Regions from separate parts of the Ochrobactrum sp. AP1BH01-1 genome, predicted to be linked through region 1. Evidence: riboswitches for the same ligand, from Rfam matches in the RefSeq annotation. Region 1 holds a riboswitch; the other holds the start of a gene.
What was found. A riboswitch is a leader RNA that binds a small molecule or an ion and turns the genes downstream of it on or off. The one in region 1 is predicted to bind cobalamin.
Positions count from the first base shown of each region.

Region 2: linked by a shared signal. The riboswitch ahead of J9800_RS03310 (ABC transporter substrate-binding protein) and the one ahead of J9800_RS08110 (CbtB domain-containing protein) in region 1 are both predicted to bind cobalamin.

Region 1 is NZ_JAGPOU010000002.1:554,720-564,139, reverse strand. It holds gene mmsB (3-hydroxyisobutyrate dehydrogenase) at 1-283, opposite strand, end outside; gene J9800_RS08125 (isobutyryl-CoA dehydrogenase) at 317-1,474, opposite strand; gene J9800_RS08120 (cobyric acid synthase) at 1,656-3,113, shown strand; gene J9800_RS08115 (phosphatase PAP2 family protein) at 3,310-4,032, shown strand; cobalamin riboswitch at 4,059-4,296, shown strand; gene J9800_RS08110 (CbtB domain-containing protein) at 4,348-4,536, shown strand; gene J9800_RS08105 (CbtA family protein) at 4,728-5,441, shown strand; gene cobU (bifunctional adenosylcobinamide kinase/adenosylcobinamide-phosphate guanylyltransferase) at 5,447-5,968, shown strand; gene cobW (cobalamin biosynthesis protein CobW) at 5,973-7,025, shown strand; gene cobN (cobaltochelatase subunit CobN) at 7,025-9,420, shown strand, end outside.
Region 2 is NZ_JAGPOU010000001.1:731,626-741,045, reverse strand. It holds gene J9800_RS03350 (cytochrome B6) at 1-249, opposite strand, end outside; gene J9800_RS03345 (hypothetical protein) at 540-752, shown strand; gene J9800_RS03340 (MgtC/SapB family protein) at 807-1,322, shown strand; gene J9800_RS03335 (HP1242/YdcH family protein) at 1,359-1,598, opposite strand; gene J9800_RS03330 (hypothetical protein) at 1,793-1,951, shown strand; gene J9800_RS03325 (tripartite tricarboxylate transporter permease) at 2,014-3,558, opposite strand; gene J9800_RS03320 (tripartite tricarboxylate transporter TctB family protein) at 3,574-4,071, opposite strand; gene J9800_RS03315 (Bug family tripartite tricarboxylate transporter substrate binding protein) at 4,068-5,018, opposite strand; cobalamin riboswitch at 5,237-5,470, shown strand; gene J9800_RS03310 (ABC transporter substrate-binding protein) at 5,653-6,681, shown strand; gene J9800_RS03305 (FecCD family ABC transporter permease) at 6,678-7,733, shown strand; gene J9800_RS03300 (ABC transporter ATP-binding protein) at 7,730-8,524, shown strand; gene J9800_RS03295 (SMP-30/gluconolactonase/LRE family protein) at 9,020-9,420, opposite strand, start outside.

The DNA of each region.
Region 1 (9,420 bases):
CGATTGTCGAACAGTCGATAAAAAGTGAATCTTTGCGTGCCGTTGGTGCAATGTCTTCATAGACGGTGAGAACATGCTTTCCCGCCGGTAGCATGGTGATCACCACATCTGCGTCAGCTACTGCGTTCTGCGCGCTCGAAGCTACCGAGAGGCCATTTGCCTTTGCTTCATCAAGATGTTGCGGCAAAAGGTCGAAACCACGCACGGTGTGACCGGCTTTCACGAGATTTGCAGCCATTGGGCCGCCCATATTGCCAAGGCCGATAAATGCTATTGTGGCCATATTGAATTCCTCCCTTGGCGATTGTTAATTCACTCAGCGCCCGATCATCTGGCGTGCAATGATGACGCGCATGATTTCGTTTGTACCTTCTAGAATCTGGTGCACGCGCAGATCGCGGACAAGCTTTTCGATCCCGTATTCATGTAGGTAGCCATAGCCTCCGAAAAGCTGGAGCGCTTCGTTCGCTATATTGAAGCCCGTGTCGGAGACGAAGCGTTTGGCCATCGCCGACCATTTGCCTGCATCCGGGGATTTACGATCGAGCTTGCTGGCAGCGGCATAAAGAAGAAGGCGCGACGCGGAGAGTTCTGTTTCCATATCAGCCAGGCGGAATTGCAGGGCTTGAAACCGGTCAATCGTCTGGCCGAAAGCCTTGCGCTGGCCACAATATTCCAGCGACTTGTCCAGTGCCGATTGCGCACCGCCCAGCGAGCAGGCGGCGATGTTGAGGCGACCGCCATCAAGGCCCGCCATTGCTATGCGAAATCCACTTCCTTCTTCGCCGAGAAGGTTTTCAACCGGAACCCGGCAGTTATCGAAAATGACGGTTCTCGTTGGCTGCGCGTTCCAGCCCATCTTGAATTCGTTGGCGCCGAAAGAAAGGCCTGGTGCATCTTTTGGCACAACGATGGTGGAAATTCCCTTCGAGCCGTCCTCGCCGGTACGCACCATAGTGACATAAACATCCGTGGCGCCCGCACCGGAAATAAATTGCTTGGAGCCGTTGAGGACGTAATGGTCGCCATCGCGCGTGGCCCGTGTCCTGAGAGCCGCCGCATCCGAACCCGATCCCGGCTCTGTCAGACAATAGCTCCCAAGCGATTCCATCGATGTAAGCTTCGGCAGGAAGCGTTGCCGCTGTTCGTCGTTGCCGAAAGTGTCGATCATCCATGCGGCCATATTGTGAATGGAGACAAAAGCCGAGAATGAAGGGCATGCAGTTGCCAGCGCTTCAAAAATGAGCACCGCGTCGAGCCGTTTCAGCGCCGAGCCGCCCACATCTTCACGCACATAAATGCCGCCCATGCCAAGCGGTCCAGTCTCTTTCAAGACATCGACGGGGAAATGCTTGTCACGGTCCCATTGCAATGCTTGCGGCGCGATACGATCGCTGGCAAAGGCGCGCGCCATATCCTGTATGGCGAGCTGATCTTCGTTCAGTTCAAACTGATTCTGGTCGGCAGCATCCATGGTTTCCTCCCTGTAGCACCGCACCTTTTCCTTCAACTAGATCACAACCTTGGAAGGCTGCCAACGCTCCATTGGAATAATGTTGCTCACATTTGTAATAAACTGATGCGCATTTTTGCATAGATGCTCACGGGTCGGGGGCCCGTTGCCACATGGGAGAGTTTAAGCTACGCACCTCTCCATGGCACGCGCAATCATGTTTCAGGGAACGGGTTCGGACGTCGGCAAAAGTGTTCTTGTCGCCGGATTGTGCCGCGTTGCGCGCAATCGCGGTCTCAAGGTTAGGCCCTTCAAGCCGCAGAACATGTCCAACAATGCTGCGGTCAGTGACGATGGCGGTGAAATCGGACGGGCGCAGTGGCTGCAGGCGCTGGCTTGCGGCGTACCGTCCTCGGTCCACATGAACCCGGTGCTCCTGAAACCGCAGACGGACCTGGGAAGTCAGGTCGTCGTGCAGGGTAAGGTGAGGGGCGAAGCGCGCGGTCGCTATTATCAGGAATTGAAACCGCAGCTTATGGCGGCGGTCATGGAATCATTTGCCAAGGTTCGCGAGGGCGCGGATCTCGTGCTGGTCGAAGGGGCTGGTTCGCCTGCTGAAATCAATCTGCGTGCTGGTGATATTGCCAATATGGGATTTGCGACGCAGGCCGATGTTCCGGTCGTCCTCGTGGGCGATATAGACAGGGGGGGCGTTATCGCTTCTGTCGTCGGCACGCACACTATTCTTCCCGAGCAGGACCGCGCCATGGTTCGCGGGTTTCTCATCAACAAATTCCGGGGCGATATTTCCCTTTTTGACGACGGTTTGGCCGCCATTACCCAATTTACCGGCTGGCGCTCCTTTGGCGTGGTCCCGTGGCTGAAGGCGGTATCCCGCTTGCCCGCTGAGGATTCGGTTGTTCTGGAACGCGCTGTCAGCGGGAACAGGAAGCCGCTGGTGGTCGCAGTGCCGATGCTGCCGCGCATCGCCAATTTCGATGACCTTGATCCACTGAAGGCCGAACCGGACGTGGAAGTGATCATGGTGCCGCCGGGAGCCAGTTTGCCTGGCGATGCAGGACTTGTCGTGCTGCCGGGAACCAAATCTACGATAGCCGACATGCAGGCACTTCGGGACAATGGCTGGGACCGCGAACTGTTCGCTCATGTGAAGCGGGGAGGCCATGTGTTGGGTATCTGTGGCGGGTTCCAGATGCTTGGCCGTCATATCAGCGATCCGGCCGGTATCGAAGGGAATGCGCGCGATATCGATGGTCTGGGGCTTCTCAATATTGAAACGGTGATGGAGGCCGAAAAAGTGGTTCGTAATGTGCAGGCCACGTCGCTTCTCCACAATACGCCGCTCGAAGGCTACGAAATTCACATCGGTCGCACGACCGGCCCAGATATGTTGACGCCATTCGCCCGTATTGGCGAGCATGACGATGGGGCCATTTCGCCTGATGGGCGGATCATGGGAACCTATCTTCATGGTGTATTCAGCGGTGACGAATTCCGCCGGAGATTTTTGCTCAGTTTAGGTATCAAAAGCGGTCAGATGAGTTATCGCGCTGGAGTGGAGACTGCGCTGGATGAACTCGCCGGGGAGTTGGAACGGTGCCTCAATATTGACGCGTTGTTCGGACTTTGCGGTATTTGAGGAAATTCTACTTTACTATTTAGATGTATTGGTGCCAATTTTGTTCGTTTTAAATTAATATATTGCGTTCTGGGTTGTATTAAAATATACTACTATGAGGAAATTAGTTCCTGGATTTTTTATAATTTGAATTTTATTTAAATGTTTATTTCATAGGTGTTTATTGAATACTGTTAAATCGCCCGATTACGCATCTATGGTTTACGAACTTAGGCAGCATGCGGCTTTCCTGTATGCCTTTATGATTATCAATGGCTTTTTTATTATTTTCCCTCAAATTGACTTGATTGTTTCACGATATTTTTTCCAATCAGGAAGTTTTTTTATTTCTCATAATTCATACTGGATTGCATTGCGAGATTTCCACCGGCTCAGCCAGTGGTGCCTGTTGGTATTCATGGTCATCCTTGTGACGTTTTATGCTTTGTGGCGTCGTCCACTTTCAATCATTGCTCCGCATAAGGTTGTCTACATCGTACTTACCTACGTGCTCGGTCCTGGTGCGCTGGTGAATAGTCTGAAACTTCTTATTGGTCGGGCGCGACCGAGGGACATAGTGGAGTTTGGCGGTTCAGCTGATTTTACGCCGGCGTGGCAACTAGCCCGGATGTGTCATTACGGTTGTTCATTTCCATCCGGTGAAACGTCGGCAGCTGCTGCGATGCTGCCTCTCCTGATCCTTGTACCCGGACGCTTTCGATTAAATGCAGCGGTGATCTTTATTCCGATTCTTGCACTGATATCGCTGAACCGCGTATTTATGGGCGCGCATTTCCTATCCGATGTGATGATCACCTGGACACTTATCATTGGTCTTATGATTTGGCTCTGGCCCAGGGTTGTGCGTCATGCCGATGTGATTGATGGCTGGGTGCGATCTAGAAGTGAGAAACTTCGAAAGCGGCTGTATGTTCGCTGATTGACGCCGATGGGGCGAAAGCCTAATGTCCAAGGCGTGCAACAGGTTTTTGCCGGGACGAATCCCGGCGATGCCAAAAAGGGAATGCGACGGACGGACCCAATTCGGGCGTCTTTATCGCAGCCGACCCCGCGACTGTAGAGCGGAGAGGGATGAGGCAAACCGGCCAACCGGTAACCACTGGAAGCAGAAAAGCTTCTGGGAAGGCAGCTTCAATCCCCGCGACCCGTGAGCCAGGAGACCTGCCTGTTGCGTGAGGGTATTGAGCCCGCACCCCATGGGAGGTTTTTCCCTGCTGCCTGCACGGAGGTTGTCATGGCTGCACGTACTCAGAATTCTGTTTCAGGCATACTCGCAATGCCGCTCGCTGCCCGTCTGGGCACAGCTGTGGTTTCACTGCTTCTCGGCGCTTTTCTGATTTACGGTGTTGGGCTTGCCCATTCCGATACGCTGCACGATTCGGCACATGATACGCGTCATTCCTATGGTTTCCCCTGCCATTGAGCAGGCGACCTATTTTCGGAATTGAAGTTGAGCAAGGCTCGATGGCGGACGGCCGGAGCATTTCCTGTTTTGATTGAATCATTGGAAGTGCTCTATCTGTTTGTTTTTTTTACGCGCATCTTGTTCCGAAAACCCTTTCACACTTTTCGGGATGCGCTCCATCGGCGCGAGATTGCTGTTGAGGGACAGAAATGTTGATCCGTTATTTGTTGGCGACGCTTGCCGCCGGTCTTCTGGCCGGGCTGCTGGTTACGCCTGCCATGTATCTGAAGACAGTGCCTTTGATCCTGCAGGCCGAAACTTACGAAGCGGCTGGCGGCGGCCACCGCCATGGCGAGACGGAAGCCGCGCCTCACGATCATGGTGTCGCTGCCGCAGATGCTGAAGAAGAAGGGGCGGGACTGCCTTTTGGGCGGCTGGGCAATACGATTCTTGCCAATCTTGTGGCCGGGGCCGGTTTTGCCTTGCTGCTTGGCGGCGTAGCCTTGCTTCTTGGGCGTCGCATCACGGTGCAGAATGGCATTTATTGGGGCATTTCAGGCTTTTTCGCGGTGGCATTTCTGCCCGCGTTGGGGTTGTCGCCGGCATTGCCGGCAATGCCTGCCGCTGATCTGGCCGAACGCCAGCTCTGGTGGATTGCCGCCGTGGTGCTGAGCGGCCTCGGTATCTATCTCGTTGTGCTGCGCCAGGAAATCTTGGCGAAGATGTTGGGGCTGGTGCTGATCGTGGCGCCGCATCTCTATGGCGCACCGCATCCAGAAGATATTTCGTCTCCCATTCCCTCGCTGCTTGCGTCGCAATATGCGGTCGCATCGCTGGCGACCAACCTGTTCATGTGGGCAGTGATCGGCCTCGCACTCGGCTGGTTCATCCAGCACTATGCATCGTCCGAGATTGAGGGGTGACGAAAATGACTTCGCCGGGAAAATCGGTTCTGGTGCTTGGCGGAGCGCGTTCGGGCAAGTCGTCTTATGCCGAGAGGATGGTCGGGTCCTCGGGGCTCAAGCCGCTTTATCTCGCAACAGGACGCGCCTTCGACACGGAAATGGAAAACCGCATTGCCATTCACCGGGAGCGGCGTGGTCCTGAGTGGCAAACCATAGAGGAGCCGCTTGATCTGGTCGGCGCACTCACACTGCATGCTGCCGAGGATCGGTTCGTGCTGGTGGATTGTTTGACCCTGTGGCTGACCAACCTGATGATGGCCGAACGCGATATAGGTGCGGAGACGGCAAGGCTTGCCGCCATGCTGCCGGACCTTGCCGGACCTGTGGTATTCGTTTCGAACGAAGTTGGACTTGGGATCGTGCCCGAAAATCGCATGGCACGGGAATTTCGCGATCATGCGGGCTTTCTGCATCAGGCAGTGGCCGCGGTTGCGGATGAAGTTTATTTCATGGCGGCAGGGCTGCCGCTCAAGATGAAGGGATAAATCGATGCAGGGACAGAAAATTCCCGCGACCGTCATTACGGGTTTTCTTGGATCTGGCAAAACGACGATGATCCGCAACCTGCTGGAAAACGCCAATGGAAAACGCATTGCGTTGATCATCAATGAATTTGGCGATCTCGGTGTTGATGGTGGCATTCTGAAAGGTTGCGGGATTGAGACCTGCCGCGAAGAAGATGTGATCGAGCTCAACAATGGCTGCATCTGCTGCACCGTTGCCGATGATTTCATCCCGACCATGACCAAGCTTCTCGATCGCGCTGATCGCCCCGATCACATCGTGATCGAGACTTCCGGTCTGGCGTTGCCGCAGCCGCTGGTCGCGGCATTCAACTGGCCCGAAATCAAGACGCAGGTGACGGTCGATGGCGTGGTGACGGTGATTGACGCGGCTGCCGTCGCAGAAGGCCGTTTTGCCGATGATCACGACAAGGTTGATGCGCAGCGGGCAGCGGACGAATCCCTTGATCATGAAAGCCCCTTGGAAGAACTTTTTGAGGATCAGATTCATGCAGCCGACCTTATCGTTCTCAACAAAGCTGATCTGATCGATGCTTCGAGGCTTGATGGTGTGAAAGCCGATGTAGCCGCGCGTTCTCCGCGACGGGTGAATATGGTTCCTGCGAGCTTCGGCAAGCTTGGAACCGATGTTCTGCTCGGCCTCGGTGTCGGCACTGAAGATGACATCGCCAACCGCAAGTCTCACCATGAAATCCATCATGCAGACGGGCACGAACACGATCATGACGAGTTCGAGAGCTTCGTAGTCGAAGCGGGCTCTGTGGGTCATCCCAAGCTGTTCGCCGAAAAGCTGAAGACGGTCATAGCGGAACATGACATTCTTCGTCTGAAGGGCTTTGTCGATGTGCCGGGCAAGCCGATGCGTCTGGTCGTACAGGCAGTCGGTCCGCGCATCGAACATTATTTCGACCGTCCATGGGACAAGGATGAAACGCGCTCCACGCGGCTGGTTGTGATCGGGCTGCATGACATCGATGAAGCAGCCATCGCCAAGGCAGTGAAAGACGCCGTTTCGTAATGCATCTTCTTCTTGCCCAGAAAGGAACAATCAGCGACGGCCATGAGGCCGTCGATCTCGGCCAGACGCCGGGAAAGATATTGTTCCTTTCCGCCGCCGATACCGAACTGGCCAGTCTGGCACAGGCGCACCGGCTTGCGCCGGACTTGCCAAGTTTGCGGCTGGCGAACTTCCTGAGCCTCACCCATCCCATGTCGGTGGACGCTTATGTGGAACGGACAGCCAAGTATGCCAGCCTAATCGTCGTGCGCATTATAGGCGGCGAAACATACTGGCCTTACGGGCTGGAGGCACTCCATGCCTGTGCTATCAATCACGGTATCAAGATTGCCGTATTGCCGGGGGACGACAAACCGGACCATGGGCTGGATCGGTTTTCGACAGTTTCCGCTCAAGAACGAAATGAACTCTGGCAGTATCTGATCGAAGGCGGAGCGGCGAATACAGGTGCATTCCTTCGCTATTGCGCTGCGCTGATCGCAGGTTCCGAGAAGCCGGAAAGTGCAGCACCTCTGCTTAAGGCTGGTCTGTGGTGGCCGGGAGAGCATGCTTCGTCGCTTGACAGCATCAGGACGCACTGGGGCGATGTTTCCGCACCTGTCGCAGGCATCATTTTTTACCGGGCGCTGGTGCAAAGCGGGCAGACCCAGCCCGTCGATGCGCTGATCGCATCGTTGCAGGCAAAGGGTCTCAATCCGCTTCCGATATTCGTTTCGAGCCTCAAGGATCGATTGTCCGCAGCCGTTGTCGACGGTCTGTTTGAGGACTGTCCGCCAGATATTGTGCTGAACGCTACCGGATTTGCGATTTCCTCGCCGGGTGCCGAGCGCAAGCCGACTGTGCTCGACAAGCGCGGCAATATGGTGCTGCAAGTCATCTTTTCCGGTACACCGAAGGCAGTTTGGGAAAGCTCGCAGCAGGGCTTGCTGGCACGCGATCTGGCGATGAATGTCGCCTTGCCTGAAGTGGACGGACGTGTGCTTTCACGCGCGGTTTCATTCAAGTCCGCAAAACAGTTCGACACGGCAGTGGAAGCGAATATCGTTACCCACGAGCCGCATGAAAACCGCGTGGATTTTGTGGCGCAGCTCGCTGCAAACTGGGTGCGGTTGCGGCGGAAACCGCCCGAAGAAAGGCGTGTGGCGCTTATCCTTGCGAATTATCCAAACCGCGACGGGCGGCTTGGCAATGGCGTTGGCCTCGACACACCTGCCGGAACGGTCGAAGTGCTGCGCGCTATGGCGACGCATAACTATCAGGTGGGGGAGGTTCCGGCCAATAGTGATGCGCTCATGCGCAGTTTGATGACAGGTCCGACCAATGCTGCCCGCGACGGGCGCGAAATACGCGAAACGATTTCGCTGAATCAATACAAGGCTTTCTTCAAAAGACTTCCCACCGTGATTCAGAGGGAAATTGATGGCCGCTGGGGTGTGCCGGAAAACGATCCTTATTTTGCGGAGGAACTCTCGGCCTTTGCCCTGCCGTTGATGCGGTTGGGTGAAACCTTCGTCGGTATTCAGCCTGCACGCGGCTATAATATCGATCCGAAAGAAACTTATCACTCGCCTGATCTGGTGCCGCCACACGGCTATATTGCTTTCTATGCCTTTCTGCGCGAGGTCGCAGGCATCGACGCAATTGTACATATGGGCAAGCATGGAAATCTGGAATGGCTGCCGGGAAAGGCGCTCGCTCTGTCCGAAAACTGCTATCCCGAAGCGATGTTCGGTCCCATGCCGCATATTTATCCTTTCATCGTGAACGATCCCGGTGAAGGCACGCAGGCCAAGCGTCGTGCTAGCGCGGTTATTATCGATCATCTGACGCCGCCACTGACACGCGCCGAAAGTTATGGGCCGCTGAAAGATCTGGAAGCGCTGGTGGATGAATATTACGAGGCTTCCGGTGTCGATCCTCGCCGGCTGCTGAAGCTGAAAGGACAGATACTCGATCTTGTGCGCGACATAGGGCTTGATCGCGATGCGGGCATTCACGACCATGATGACGAAGACATGGCACTGCAAAAGCTCGACGCCTATCTTTGCGATCTCAAGGAAATGCAGATACGCGACGGGCTGCATATTTTCGGGCTTGCGCCTGAAGGCAGGCTGCTGACCGATCTTCTTGTCGCGCTGGCCCGTGTGCCGCGTGGTATTCCGGTTTCGCTTGGCGGTGCGCCGGGTGATCAAAGTCTTCAGCGTGCAATCGCTGCGGATTCAGGGCTTGGTGTTTCATTCGACCCGCTCGACTGCAATATGGCAGAGGCATGGACCGGCCCCAAACCGGAACTGTTGCTTGCTGCCAGCCCTGCAATATGGCGCATTGCAGGCGATACGGTGGAACGTATCGAACTGCTGGCGGCGAGTTTTGTCGCAGGCGAAAGGGACTGCCC
Region 2 (9,420 bases), on a different contig from region 1:
TCGTTCACCTGACATCATCGTATCGGCTGAAGGCTGATCGCGGAGATCATACCGCCGTTCAAGCAGCTCTTTCTGCTGCTCCATGACGGTAGGTTTTTGCTTTTGATCTTGTTCTCTCACCGCCGAAAAAGGCTGAACGGGCAGGGGGCGGTAGGTGAGATCTGGAGGAAGTGGGTCGGCCTGCGCCAGACTGCCAGGCAAAAGAATGACGATTGTTTTAACGAGGTGTCGAAAACTACTTCCCAGCATGACAGCTCTCCCTCTGCGCACCGCAACTCAACTGCATTGAAGGCAGATTGTTCCCGCTCAAAGGCATGTTTTCACCGAACGGGTGCGCGCGCGTTAAGCTCAATCTTTCGGCCCGGCGTCAGGTAATCCGGGCTTGAAGACGCGCTGGTTCGGCGATCTGGCTAATCGCGCAAACCAATGGACGGCAAAGTCCTGCAAGGCGCTTCATTATAGTTGGAACCAATTTTCCATCCTTCCATTAGGTCTATAGCGGCGATTTTGCCGCTGTAACCAACAGGAGGATTTGATCCATGAAACAGGTCAACCCGACTGAGGCAAGGCAAGGGCGCGAAGGCAAGCCGGTTCTCATGGTACTGCTGGTGAGTATCGTGGCAGCACTCGCGGTATGGGTGCTCGTTGAGATCTACGGCGCCGTCATTTCTCCCGATGAGAACACGCCAAACGGCGAAAATTCCCTGCCGCCCGCCACGACTGAAACAGTTCCTCCGGCTTCGGCGAAGTGAGCCGCCAGCGAACTTTCATAGCGGAACCAAACCCCACCATGCCCGTTATCGGGCATGGAACAATTCTGGGCTGAATTCACGCACGACAATGTAATCAGTTCGCCGGTGGTTCTTGCGCGGATGCTGCTGGCAACGGTGCTTGGGTCCATCATCGGTCTGGAGCGCGAATGGCGCAGGCGACCGGCCGGGCTTAAGACGCATATGCTGGTCTGCCTCGCATCCGCCACCTTTACCATCGTCTCGTTGGAACTGGTCAATGTCCCGGTATTCAATGATCAGAATATCCGGATGGACCCTTCGCGGCTCGTGGAGGCGATCACCAGCGGCGTCGCCTTTCTGGCAGCTGGTTTCATCATTTTCGCGCGTGGAAAAATAACGGGTATCACGACCGGCGCGGGCATGTGGCTCGCTGCATCGGTTGGTCTCGCCAGCGGTCTCGGCCTCTGGCATATCGCGATCATGGCGACGTTCATCGCCGTCGCCGTTCTGATCGTGGTGGGAAAGATGGAAAACTCCGTCGGCCCGGACAACAGTAAACTCCACCGCAAAATCGGGGACAAACCCTCTTGAGCGGTTGCCGGGCCGTCTGGCACGCTCAACGACAGATCAGGCTTCGGCAAGTGCCTCAGCAATGCTGTCCTTCAAGGCAAGCCTTTGCTTGCGCAGGTTGGTTTCCTCTTCCTGGCTTACCGGCTCTATCTTGGTTTCGGCCCTATGGATGCGGTCATTGATGGAATCATATTCTTCCAGAATTTGGGCAAAACGGGCGTTTTTTGCCTTCAGGGCATGAATGGCGTCGAGCTGACCGGGAAACTCTTCACCGAGTGTATGGGGGGTATTCGACATTCTAAGGCTCCTTCCTTTGGCTGAAATGAGCTTGGCAAGCCAGCGGGCAAACAGCATTGATTGCAATCAAGATGAACGAAACCGAATATGCCGCGATTGCATGGCTGGCATGCAAATGCCGATCTTCTAAGTCGGCAGAGCGATCCCCATTTCATGGGCACGGACCAACGAGAGCGTCCGTGATGGAGAGAAAAATGTTTACCCGCTTCAATAATCGTTTCGGTCGTGCATTCGCGCAATTCGGTAGCGCCGTTCGTGCTTCTGCTGCTGTGCGCGCTGGTCAGAAGCCTACTGCCCAGGACCTTGAGACGCTTGGCATCGACGTTGACCAGTTCCGTCGTATTCAGGGTTGAGCAATCAAGTAAGCGTATGTGTATCTGAGTAAAAAAGCCCCGGATTTCCGGGGCTTTTGTTTTTAGTCTTCGTCTGTCGCCATCTGGCTCAGCAATTCGCCTTTGCCGCGCTGGCGCATGATCATGGGGACAACGACTGCGGCAATTGCCAGTGCGATCAGCACAATCGATACCCAGGAATGGACCAGAGTCATCGGGTTTCCCTGGCTGATCTGCAAAGCCTGACGCAGGCTTTTTTCAGCCATCGGTCCGAGGATGAGACCAACGACGACCGGCGCGATGGGGTAGGAAAAGCGCCGCAGCACATAGCCCAGCACACCGAATGCCAGAAGCAGGCCAAGTTCGAATGAGACCGGCAGGCCGAATAGCATCGAGGTGGAGGCATTCGCACCGATGGTTCCAAGCGTGGCGAAAACCAGAATGCCCGCATAAAGCCAGTGGCGCGGGATGGTAAGCATCTTCACCCACAGGCCGATCAGCGGCAGGTTCAGGATCAGCAGCATCAGATTGGCGACGAGAAGGCTCGCCACCAGACCCCATACCAGCGTGGCATTGGTCACGAACAGGAGCGGGCCGGGCTGCAGGCCGAACTGCTGGAAACCGGCAAGCATGATAGCCGCTGTCGCTGTGGTTGGCAGGCCGAGCGTCAGAAGCGGGACGAGCGTACCTGCGGCCGAGGCATTGTTAGCCGCCTCCGGTCCCGCAACGCCTTCGATGGCGCCTTTGCCGAATTCCTCGGGATGTTTCGAGAACTGCCGTTCCGCCGAATAAGAAAGGAAGCTCGACACATCCGCGCCGCCTGCCGGCATCGCTCCGATCGGAAAGCCGATGGCGGTGCCACGCAGCCATGGCATCCAGGAGCGTTTCCAGTCGTTCTTCGTCATCCAGACGGAACCCTTGACGGCGATGACTTCATCTTCGGGCCGGAGTTTTTTCGATACGACAGCCAGCGTTTCCCCAATGGCAAACAGCGCGACCGCCAGTGTCGTGACATTGATGCCGTCGAGCAGGTTTGGTGTCCCCATGACGAGACGTGCCTGACCCGTCAACTGGTCGATACCGATCAGTCCGAGCGCGAGGCCGATGAACAGGGATGTCAGGCCGCGTAGAGTGGAATCGCCAAATGCGGCAGAGACCGTCATGAAGGCCAAAAGCATCAGCGCGAAATATTCGGACGGTCCGAAGGACAGGGCAAATTTCACGACCCAAGGCGCCACGAAGGCAAGAGCCAGAGTGGCGATCAGGCCCGCAATGAACGAGCCGATAGCAGCCGTGGCCAGTGCTGGCCCGCCGCGCCCGGCGCGGGCCATCTTGTTGCCCTCCAATGCGGTGACGATGGAGGCGCTTTCTCCCGGCGTATTAAGCAGGATGGATGTGGTCGAGCCGCCATACATGCCGCCGTAATAGATGCCCGCAAACATGATGAGGGAGCCGGAGGGATCGAGCTTGTAGGTGACCGGCAGAAGGAGCGCGACGGTGAGTGCCGGGCCAATGCCAGGCAGCACGCCAACGGCTGTGCCGAGCGTGACGCCGATAAGCGCATAAAGGAGGTTTGATGGCTCCAGCGCCACCAGCAGTCCGTTGGCGAGAAGTGCGACAGTATCCATGATATACCCTCGCCGTTAGACGAAACGTTCAAGCCAGCCAGACGGCAGTGACAGCTGCAGGCCGCGCGCAAAGATGAACCAGATCACAAAGGCGAAGATGATGCCGACGGGAATGCTGATCCAGAATTTGCGATAGCCGAAGCCGCGTGCTGTTGCCGCAAAGAGCAGGCCCGTGGACAGGGAAAAGCCAACGGTCTTCATCGTCAGCATCTGGATGGCCAGACCGCCGACGATCCATGCCATCGGGGCGACTTCCTGATGCTCACGCTCGGGAAAATCACCGCGAAGCGCCTCGAACATGGTCCAGATGGCAAGGCCGAATAATCCGGCTGCGACGACATAGGGAACGGTTTTCGGGCCGACCGGCGAGTAGCTCGTCACGTCGTTGCCATAGGTTGTCGACCAGGCAATGGCGATGGCGACAGCTGCAAGAACGAGAGCGATGACGAGCGCGGCGAAATCTGGCGCCGCCCCTTCCGGGCGGCGCTCTTCCTGCGGTTCTGATCCTGTCATTTGACGAGGCCGATTTCCTTGAGGATGGTTTCAGTCGCAGCAACGTCCTTGGCAAGCTGCTCCTTGAACGCCGGACCGGCGAGATAGGTATCTGCCCAACCCTTGTCCTTGAGAGCCTTCTGCCAGGATTCCGACTTCACCAACTTCTCGATATCGGCATTGATGGCGGCTTCCTGTTCGGCAGTGATGCCGGGAGCCGCGCCGACCATGCGCCAGTTCTGGATCGAAACGTCCACGCCGCCTTCCTTGAAGGTGGGGGCGTCGATGCCTTCCACGCGCTCGTCGCTCGAAATGCCGATGATGCGCAGCGTGCCGGCCTTGATCTGGGGTTCAAATTCGCCATAGCCGGAAATGCCGACAGTCACCTGATTGCCGAGAATGGCCGCAAGGGCTTCGCCGCCGCCGGAGAAGGCAATGTAATTGACCTTGGTCGGATCGACGCCTGCCGCCTTGGCAAAAAGGCCTGCGGTGATGTGATCGGTGCCGCCAGCGGAGCCGCCGCCCCAGGAAACGGAGCCTGGATCAGCTTTCAGCTTTGCTGCAAGGTCGCCAAGGTTCTGAATGTCGGAAGAAGCCGGAACGACGATGGCTTCATACTCGCCGGTAAGGCGTGCAATCGGCGTGATCTCATCAAGCGTAACTGGCGATTTGTTGGTCAGGATCGCGCCGACCATGACATAGCCGCCGACGATGAGCTGGCTCGGATCGCCCTTGTTCTGGTTCACGAACTGCGCGAGACCGATGGTGCCGCCTGCACCCGGAACGTTGATGACCTGTACACTGCCGGAAATCTTTTCGTCCTGAAGCACGCTCTGCATCGTGCGCGCCGTCTGGTCCCAGCCGCCGCCTGGAGCCGCGGGTGCAAGCACCTTGTAGTCTTCTGCCGAAGCAGAGCCTGCCATAGCCAACGCCGCTACCGACGTCAGGGCCAGAATAAATCTACGCATATGTCCTCCCAACGGAATGTATTGCCGCCCTGCGGCGGCCCTCCCCAAGTCCCGCTCCTCTAGCGGGAGTTGTCTACATGGATATTGCCAAAAACAAATTCAATAGGCCAGCATATGCGACAATAGTTTGGCCGCAATTTAGGTGACGCGATTTCGAATCGCCTGAATTTCCAAGCCGAAACAGCGCCCCAGATGCGCTTGACTGCGGCGATGCGGCGACGTAATAGTATAACGACGGTTCCCCGACCGAGAGCGAAGGGGATTAATAGGGAACACGGTGAGGACGACCCGAAAAGGGGCCAAGACCGTGGCTGCCCCCGCAACTGTAAGCGGATTGCCGTTCATCCTCGTGACGTTCAAAGCGTCATGCCACTGCGCCGAAGAAGCGCGGGAAGGCAGATGGACAGCAGATATTCGCGAGCCAGGAGACCTGCCGTCTAGTGTTGTCCATTGTCACGGGCGGGGATGCCCGGAGCAGGAGCCGGTTATGACAGTTTTTCGCGTCGCAGGACGCTTTCTCCCATCGTCATCGCATGATTTCGACATGCCCCCGGATATGCCTGTCCGTCTTTCGTGCCGGATTTTGTCCGTCGCCTGACAGGGCTCGTTTCTCTTATCATTTTCGGGGATTCCTATGAAGATTTTCGGCAAAATGCCGTTTCGTGCCTCCTTCTGCGCGCTCGTATTCCTTGCAGGCGGTCCGGCTGCACAGGCAGCGGAAACGCAATATCCGCTGACATTGAAGAATTGCGGTCGCGAGGTGACGTTCAAGCGCGCACCCGCCCGCGCGGTTGCTGTCGGCCAGAGCAGCGCAGAAATTCTCTACAGCCTTGGATTGGGTGACAAGGTCGTCGGCACAGCGGTGTGGTTCGGTCCCGTTCTCAAAGGATTTGAAGACGTGAACGCCAAGGTAAAGCGGCTTGCTGACAACGATCCGAGCTTTGAAAGCATTCTGGCCGAAAAGCCGGATATCGTGACGGCGGATTTCCAGTGGCATGTCGGCCCGACGGGTATTGTGGCGAAGCCGGAACAGTTCGAGGAGCTTGGCATTCCGGCCTACACGTCGCCCTCCGATTGCGTCGGCAAGGACAATTCCGGCGGTGGCGATGGCGTTCGCACTGCGGCGTTTACAATGGACATTGTCTATCGGGAAATCACTGAACTGGCTGAAATCTTCAATGTGCAGGACCGTGGCGAAAAGCTTGTCGCTGACCTGAAAGCCCGCGAGATCGCGGCCCGAGAGAAAATTGCATCCAGGGACGAAAATCTTTCCGCCGTCGTCTGGTTCTCCAGTGCACAGGTCGACGCCGATCCTTATGTGGCGGGCAAGTTCGGTGCGCCAGCCTATATTCTTTCGGCCCTCGGCATCAAGAATGTCATCGACAGCGAAGAAGAATGGCCGACGGTCGGCTGGGAAACGATTGCGAAGTCGAACCCGTCGATGATCGTTGCCGCAAAGCTGGATCGCCGCCGTTATCCGGCTGACGACATTGCCGTCAAGCACCAGTTTCTTGACAATGATGCTGTCACGAAGCTGATGCCTGCGGTGAAGGACAGGCATGTCTTCGACATGGATGCACAGTCGATGAGCACTTCGCTTCGCGTAGTCGAAGGCATCGAAACGCTTGCCGCCGATATTGCCGCCTCGGACCTGAACAAGTGACGGTGCGGGTAGCGATAACAGGCTTCCGCCAGAAGAGAAAAACACGCTCCGGCGCGCTTTTCCTGACCCTTTCGCTTGCCCTGCTTCTTCTCGCCCTTTGGCTTGGGGCCGCGATAGGTGAAACGGCGATACCGCTCGACGTGGTGGCGAAGACTGTAGCCAACCGGATTTGGAACGCCGGATACCCGCTCGAACCCATTGATGAGGGGATCGTGTGGAGCTATCGCCTGAGCCGCGCCGTCATTGCCGCATGTTGCGGCGCGTCGCTGGCAATATCCGGCGTTATCCTGCAGTCGCTGCTGCGCAATTCGCTGGCCGATCCGTATATTCTGGGCATTTCCGCAGGTGCTTCGACGGGGGCTGTCGGTGTGGCCATTCTCGGCATCGGCGCTGGCGTGCTGACGCTTTCGCTGGGCGCGTTCATCGGCGCCATCGTCGCTTTCTGCCTTGTGTCACTGCTGGCGCTGAGGGCAGGGCGAGGCAGCAGCGCGATCATCCTTGCCGGTATTGCCGGTTCGCAGCTTTTCAATGCGCTGACGTCATTCATCGTCACCAAGGCTGCAAATGCGGAACAGGCCCGCGGTATCATGTTCTGGCTCCTGGGCAACCTTTCCGGCGTGCGCTGGCCCGACGCGGCGCTTGCGCTGCCAGCGTGCCTCGTCGGTCTTGTCGTTTGCCTGTGGCATGCGCGCGCCCTCGACGCTTTTACCTTCGGAACGGAATCCGCTGCTTCGCTCGGCATACCGGTGCGTCGCGTCTATGCCGTGCTGATTGGTGTCAGCGCCATGATGACGGCTGTGATGGTTTCCATCGTGGGCTCCGTCGGTTTCATCGGGCTTGTCATTCCCCACGCAGCGCGAATGGTGGTCGGGGTGCGTCACGGCAGGCTGCTGCCTGCGGCGGCCCTGATTGGTGCAATCTTCATGATCGTCGCCGATATCCTGTCGCGCATCATCATTCCGGGGCAGGTCCTGCCGATCGGCGTCATCACGGCTTTGTTTGGCGCGCCCGCCTTTGCCCTGCTGCTCGGACAACGAAGGGCTGCATCATGATTCTTTCAGCACGCAATGTCGGCTGGTCAGCCGGCAATGTAGAGATTTTGCGCGATGTTTCGCTGGACGTAGCTGAAGGTGAGTTTCTTGGCATTATCGGCCCGAACGGTTCGGGAAAGACCAGCTTTCTGTCGCTGCTGTCCGGCGTTCGTCGCTGCCGCGTCGGTGAAGTGACCCTTTGCGGCGCGCCTATCGGCCGGTTCAGCCGCCGCGAGATCGCCCGTCTGCTGGCGCTTGTCGAGCAGCAAGCGGGCACGACGGAACGCATCACGGCGCGTCAGGCGGTGGAGTTGGGACGGACGCCTTATCTCGGCGCCCTGTCGCCATGGTCGGCGGAAGACGATGCAATCGTTGATCAGGCATTGGTCAATGTCGATATGGCGCATCTGGCTGACCGCTATTGGCACACGCTCTCCGGCGGGGAACGGCAGCGCCTGCATATAGCGCGCGCACTGGCGCAGGAGCCGCAGATATTGCTTCTGGATGAGCCAACCAATCATCTCGATATCGGGCACCAGATCGGACTGCTTGATCTCGTCAGCCGCCAGAAGCTCACGGTCGTGGCAGCTTTGCACGATCTGAACCACGCGGCGATGTTCTGCGATCGTATCGCGGTGATGGATAAGGGAAATCTCGTTGCTCTCGGCACGCCACGCGAGGTGTTGCGGGCAGAGCGTATCGCCGAAGTTTTTGGCGTGGAAGTCGACGTAGAATATCAAGGCACCAATAGCTGTCACATTCGCTATTGCGCGCCGGGCGATCGCTCTCTGGAACTCAGACATTCGGCGTGACCGGCTCGAATATTGATCGCCGCCGGGCATTAATTGGCTGATTTTGATCGCGAGGAAACATGGTAATAAATAGGATTGTGAAATAGAACCTACTAATATAGTTTGTAGTAAAATACACATAACATTATGATAACTTGCATGTTTTGTTCAATTTAATCACAGTAAATTGACCGGGTTTGTTGACAAACTGTTTCCATCCCGTTGACGATAAGGTATAAGGCCCCAGCGCATCAGGACATGTGCTCATTCGTAAGGCTTGCCTTCTTTGGGTGCATGGCAGAAGGACAGAAGAGATCATTCTTTGATTTGTTCCGTCATTCACGGTCCTGATATGCGGGTCGTTCCGGTGCTGGGCCGGAAAGGTCCGTTTTGAATCAAGGAACATTATTGGCACGGCCTCATTAGTCAGGCGTGCGGCGAATGCAGTTTTTTCAATGAAATATTCTATTTATACTGAGCGGCGGCTTTCCGTTTCGGAAAGCCGCCGTTGTTTCATCACGGATATTGAGCGCCTGTTACGGTGAGATAGACTGCATAAAGCGATTTCGTGGCGGCGATGAAAAGCCGGTTGCGGCGTGGCCCGCCGAAGGTCACATTGGCGACTGTCTGCGGCGTCCTGATCTTGCCCAGAAGCGTTCCCTCCGGCGAGAAGCAATGCACGCCGTCGCCTGCGCTGGTCCACAGATTGCCGGCTGTATCGAGGCGGAAACCATCCGGTAAGCCAATATCTATAGTGCAGAATACAGAGCCACCCGTCAGGCGCTTGCCGCCATCCGCAACGTCGAAGACGCGGATGTGGCGCGGCGCGTTCTCGTCGTGGCTGTAAGCACTGTCGGCGACATAGAGCTTCGTTTCGTCCGGAGAGAAGGCGAGGCCGTTCGGCTGGTGGAAATCGG